2 regions of the Thalassotalea sp. PLHSN55 genome follow, and region 1 is predicted to be linked to the other one. Evidence: predicted binding sites of a transcription regulator. Region 1 holds the regulator's gene; the other holds the start of a gene.
The links. Region 1 encodes LexA, which represses DNA repair genes until DNA is damaged. Its sites were predicted from a motif close to TACTGTATNNNNATACAGTA; they were not measured.
Positions count from the first base shown of each region.

Region 2: a site for LexA is predicted at 1,444-1,463, ahead of ACRRSQ_RS04895 (YebG family protein). Genes of this name have one in related genera too.

Region 1 is NZ_JBPDIH010000003.1:81,956-85,172, forward strand. Features, by position in the region: gene coxB (cytochrome c oxidase subunit II) at 1-466, opposite strand, end outside; gene lexA (transcriptional repressor LexA) at 1,020-1,643, opposite strand; gene ACRRSQ_RS06290 (PEP-CTERM/exosortase system-associated acyltransferase) at 2,007-2,807, shown strand; gene ACRRSQ_RS06295 (ThiF family adenylyltransferase) at 2,889-3,217, shown strand, end outside.
Region 2 is NZ_JBPDIH010000002.1:399,325-402,541, forward strand. Features, by position in the region: gene ACRRSQ_RS04890 (M48 family metallopeptidase) at 376-1,068, opposite strand; gene ACRRSQ_RS04895 (YebG family protein) at 1,103-1,396, opposite strand; gene ACRRSQ_RS04900 (DUF3718 domain-containing protein) at 1,779-2,123, shown strand; gene dbpA (ATP-dependent RNA helicase DbpA) at 2,233-3,217, opposite strand, start outside.

The DNA.
Region 1 (3,217 bases):
CAAGTAAGTAGTGCTCGCCCTTTTCAGCGTTATCACTTACTTGATTTTCGTATTGCTCTCTAGGGGTTGAAAGCACTGAATAGAATTCTATATCTTGGTCAAAGTACTTATAGTGCCATTTCCACTGCGAGCCAGTAATTTGAATAGTAACATCTGAATCGTCATTATTTTCCATCTCAATTAATGTACTCGTGGCAGGCACTGCCATGGCAATTAAGATGACAATCGGAATTGCGGTCCAGAGGATCTCGACCTTAGTACTTTCATGAAAAGTGGCTGGTTTTACCCCTTTAGATTTTCGATGAAAAATCATCGACCAAAACATTGCGCCAAATACAACAAGACCAATAGCAGTACAAATGTACATCACCATCATATGCAGGTCATAAACCTCCCTGCTAATATCTGTTGCGCCCTTTGTTAAATTTAACTGCATGTCGGCCCAAGCTGAACTAGAAAATAACATTCCTAGTAGCAACCAAACCTGGTTACATCTCTTCACTCAACATCTCCTTCTGCTTGTAAAAGCAAAACAGAACGTTTTGAAGCAAACAACTTAATTACTTATATTGGTTCTGTTTGGTTTTCTTATTATTATTTCCAACGTAAGGTAGAAACCACGCATTTACACCACGCTTTCTTCTATTTTCTTATTATCATTTTGTCTATTTGCTGTACTAGAATTACTTAAATTTTATTCAAGGTCTAGTTTTTTTATGACATAGATCAACAAAAAAACCTGTGATATCAATAGAGTATCTACTCTAGGAACGAATAAAAACGGACATATATATTCGTGATAAAAATCACAAAAAATTTGCTTCAGGCGAAGAGGGCTCTAGTGTTGAGCTGATTAAATAAACAACAATTTATTGAAAATAACGAGAGTATTGGCGGAGACAAAAACAAAAAATACGACATAAATTATGTCGTATTTAAGACTCTGTTTTTCTAGGCTTATCATTTAAGTTGAGGAAAAATATCTTAGTTAAAGCTGAAATAATAAAATTTAGATATGTTTACATCCAATCGGCAGAGCGAATAACCCCAACGGCGATCCCTTCAACATTGAAACTTTGGCTCGCTAGATCAACAACAATTGGAGAGAAATCTTCATTTTCGGCGTGTAAATAAACAACATTACCTTCACGCTTGAATCGCTTCACGGTAACGTCATCTTCAACTCTTGCCACAATAACTTGCCCGTTTTGCACATCACTGGTTTGATGAACCGCTAACAGGTCACCATCCAAAATACCGATATCCTTCATACTTTCACCATTTACCCGAAGTAAATAGTCTGCTGAAGGACGAAATAAGTTACCATCAATTTTATAATTTTCTTCAACATGCTCTTGCGCCAATATTGGTTCACCAGCAGCGACTCTGCCGATAAGTGGCAACCCCTCTTCTTCAATGAATTCTTCAGCTAGGCGAATCCCACGTGACGTGCCAGGCAACATTTCAATATAACCTTTTTTGGCTAACGCTTTTAAGTGTTCTTCCGCAGCATTAGCTGACTTAAAACCAAAAAAATCAGCTATTTCTGCACGAGTTGGCGGCATACCTGTAGCTGATATTTTTTCTTTTATTAGATCAAAAATCTGCTGTTGACGGGGGGTTAATGGTTTAAGCTCAGTCATTATATTTGCCTGTAAATATGAACAGTATACCTGTTATTGTATACAGCCTTTTAATAAAGGCAAGCTTAACATTGTGTAAAACGAAATTTTACACAACTATTGGCGCTGTTTTTAACTAATACACCTTTTATAAATGAAAGACATGACTTTTATTTTGTAACGACACCAAACTAACTAACCTCTTTAGTTTCAAACAGTAAGCTATAGAGAGCTTTCGTATTTTTTCTCATTAGTAACATCAAAAAAGTATTTAAATATAAAGGAAAATATTGAGTTACTAGTATATTATTAGTAAGAGATGACCTAAAGTTACATATTCGTACATATTGGCTGTTATTTTTACCAATTGATATTGAGGGAAACATGAGTTCTTATTCTATTGCTGAAAACTTCAATCAGTATTTCAAAATAAAATTTGCAAGCACCAAGGAACTCCAGCAAGAAGCATATAAAATTCGTTATGGTGTATATAGTGAAGAGCTTGGCTGGGAAGAACCAAACCCATTGCATATGGAATCTGATGAATGTGATAAATATGCCTATCACTGTTTATTAGAACACCGAAGAACTGGGGTATTTGCAGGGTGTATTAGATTAGTTATCCCACCAGCTGAAGATCCCGAAAAAAAGTTGCCTTTTGAAGAGCATTGTTTAAGTAGTGCAAAAACAGAAGTATTAGACACAACAACTTTACCACGTGGTGGCTTCGGTGAAATTTCACGATTAGCCGTACTTGCTTCGTTTAGGCGTCGTGAAAAGGAAAAGCAAGTTCCTTTCGTATTAAACGACGTTAATATGGACAACATGTATAGTCCCGAGGAAAGACGTAACTTCCCTAATATTGCGATGGGTCTATATTTAAGTGGCTTAGCTATGGCTACAATTTTTAATCATGTCGGTCTTGTTGTAATGATGGAGCCGAGATTAAATCGACGTCTAATTCGTTTTGGCTTGCCCTTTGAGCAAATTGGTGACGAAATGAATTATCACGGCCAGCGCGCGATGTTTTTTCTCGCTCGAGAGAAATTCGACACTGAACTAAATGATGAAATAAAGAAGCTTTATGCGATTTTATATGATGACCTCGCTTCTCAAATTTCATTAAGAAAATTTTCAAATAATGCAGAATTCAACTTGCCAGATATTAAGTTAATTACACCTTAGTCGCATGTTTTGGCAATATCTATTTTTTAAATAACAACGATAAAATAGTTTACTCTTAAGCTATTTTTCTAAAGGATTGCTATGTTTAACTACGAAGAAGCTTTCTCTCGTAATATCGGTTGGGTAACGAGAGACGAGCAACAAATACTGCGTAATACCCGTGTTGCAATTGGTGGGCTTGGAGGCGTAGGCGGCGATCATGCGATTGTTCTATCACGCCTTGGTATCGGGAAATTTAATATTTCCGATCTTGATGATTATGATGTAGCAAACTTCAACCGCCAAGCGGGTGCTAATATGAATACACTTGGTCGCCCTAAAGCGGAAGTCATGGAAGAAACCATTCGAGGTATCAACCCGGAAGCTGATATTAAGAACTTTGATCAAGGCATTACCGATGAAAACTTAGA
Region 2 (3,217 bases), on a different contig from region 1:
AGCTACCTTTTTTGAATTTGTGCAGACAATTAACGTCAACTCGGCATTCGAGTAAACATAAATGGCTAAGCTAACATTAAATTAAGCAGAGCAAACGACAAAAATGCAGACCCAAAATATAACGTCGATAATTTTACATAATGTAAACGTGTTTTCATGCTTCCACCTCTTCAATTTAACTTGATGTTTTTCAATCAATATTTATGCCAATCGTTTGGTTAACGATTAAAGTGATTTAAAAATAATGATTAACAATGTGGAGACATTTTAACCAACAGCGCATAACAACACTGCTACAAGGTGTTTCAGCCTCGTTAATATTTGTAACCTAAAAATTGAAGGATATCGCGTATTTTTAAAGAAAGTGGAATGAAATTACCACGTTAGATCCGCTTGATGGGCTTTTAGCCAATTTTTTGCCGCTTTTACATTTGGATAAAACTGAGCAACTAATTGCCAGAAATGACTGGAGTGATTTAAATACTGCAAATGACAAAGTTCATGAATAATAACGTAATCAATAACAGACGTTGGCGCCATCATTAATAGGTAATTAAAACTCAGTTCTTTTTTGCTATTGCAACTGCCCCAGCGCGCTTTGTACTTTTTAATTTGATAACGCTGAGGAAACAACTGCGTTATTTGGCTAAGTTCATCTAACCTTTGCGGTATATAGGCTTTTCCCAATGTCAGTAACCAAGCTTCAAACGCTTGGGCGATTTTTTGGTGAAGTGTATCCTCACTTGCTAATTGATATTTATATTCAAGGACAATCGATAAACTATCTAAGCTTTCAGTGACACTAGGCTGGCTAGCAAATTCAATAGCAAGGCTTTTTTGTACGCCTTTAATCCATATTCGGCTGCCATGTTCAAACTGAATTAACGGCGCTTTATTTTGTTGTTCTGTTTGTTTTTGCTTTAACCAAGTCGCTTTTGCTTCAACAATAGCGGCAATATCTTGCTCGCTGACATAATAAGGAGCGCGCACAAAAATAGCGCCTTGCTTAACTTGCAAGCCAACCGTTTTTCTTTTTGCACTGCGAATAAGCTGGTAGTTTAGCGACATCAAATAATAAGTAGATAAACAGTGATTACACTAATTACGCAACGTCTTTAGTCTCTGTTTTTTCAACCGCTTTTACTTTTGCCTTAGGCGCAGGTTTCGCTTTTTTAGCTTGTAATGCAACTAACACGTCTTCACGATGTTGAGCGAGGAAAATGCTTAACTCTTCCGTCATGGTTTCGGTTAGTTCAATAGGTGAGCTTTCAAACATCGCCGTTAGGTTATCAGCCATATCGAGCATCTTGTCATATTCATCAGCACTTTTTTTATCCATGAACGTTTGAACCTCTACACCTTGCCTAATTACTACAAATCGACTTTCAACTGCCATTAGTTTTCCTCACCAAACCCGCTTTATTTATCATAAATAAAGCACTTAACTGTATAAAACATCAGTATCATAACAAGCATCTTGGTAAATTCCAAGTTTATCACCTGTATTTCATCTTAAGACAAATAACCGCTTTAACTGCTTTTTTATGTCTAAATATCTACAGATGTAAAACATCATTACAACAAAGATCGGGGGGATATTTCCAGAGTTGATGAATAACAACAAGATAGAGATCAATAAAAGCGGCGAACAAATATATTCATTTACATTCATCACCGGCAAATTAACACTTTTCTTTAAAAAACCTTCCATGATGAAAGTGCGTGCAGTGCTTGAACGCTTATAAAAATTGTTCGTATATCATTAATGGAGAGATGTCATGAAAACAGTAAAAGCCACAACATTAGCAGTAATAACCAGCGCCCTTTGTTTAGCAGGAACCAGCTTTACCAGCTCAGCCATGGACGAATATGTAGAGTCCGCCCTGATCAATGTCTGTAAGTCGGCCATGAGTAACAGTGTTATCCGTTACAACAAAACGATTAAAGGCTACCGTTTAAAAAATAAAACCGTTGCCCTTAAAGTAATGTGTAACGGCGACGATATTATCACCTTCGCCGAAAAACATAATGCTGATAAAACCGCAGCACGAATGTCAAAAGCGCTTGGTCAGGTGCAAATTAGCGACTTAGCGTTAGTACAAAAACAGTCGGTTACTTTTTAAACCAACACAAATAGTAAATTTGCTTAACCAGCTTGCAGTTATTAATCACAGCGAATCAACTCTCATTTTGTGGTAGAGAGTTGCATTGCTATTTCATATAGAGTGTTTATTAAATTTTACGTACTCTGAAAGTGCGGCCTTTCATTTTACCTTCTGATAACTTTTTCAGCGCTGGCTTTAATACTTTGCGCTCAACAGCAACATAAGCCCAGTTATCAAACATTTGTATTTTGCCAACTTGCTTACCTTCAATGCCACCTTTGCCAGTTAGTGCACCTAAGATATCACCCGGGCGAACTTTTTGTTTTTTACCACCATCAATTTGCAACGTGGTTACTTTCGGTTGATACGGTGAATGATCAAGCACGTCTGTTGATGGTAAAATATCTGGCGTAATGGTTTTATCTAAATAATCTTCCAGTAAGCCAACTTTATAACTTTCTTTTTCAGAATATAATGAACAAGCAATGCCCTTGCTGCCTGCACGCCCCGTTCGACCAATACGATGAACATGAACTTCACTATCACGTGCAATATGGTAGTTAATAACCATGTCTAACGAGTCGATATCTAAGCCGCGGGCTGCCACATCGGTTGCCACTAATATCGCAGCACTTTTGTTAGCAAAACGCACTAAGGTTTGATCGCGATCGCGCTGTTCCAGATCGCCATGAAGTGCCACGACACTGAAGCCGTAATTATGCAACCTATCGGCTAGTTCTTGCGTTTCACGCTTAGTATTACAAAAGATCACCGACGACTCGGGTTGATGTTCAAGTAATAACAAACGTACCGCCAAAGAGCGCGCTTCATCGTGATGTTCAACCTGATAAAACTTTTGCTCAATACTGCTATTATCATGGCTTGATTTTGCTTCCACCATAACAGGTTTAACCATAATACGCTGCGCAATCGATTGGATTTGTTTCGGGTAAGTGGCACTAAATAATAAGGTTTGACGGTTCATCGGAGTTTTATCAACAATTAAGTCAATTGCTGATTGAAAACCCATTTCTAACATGCGATCCGCTTCATCAAGCACTAGCATTTCAACATCGTCTAGGCGTAAAGTGCCTTTGCCAAGGTGATCTTCA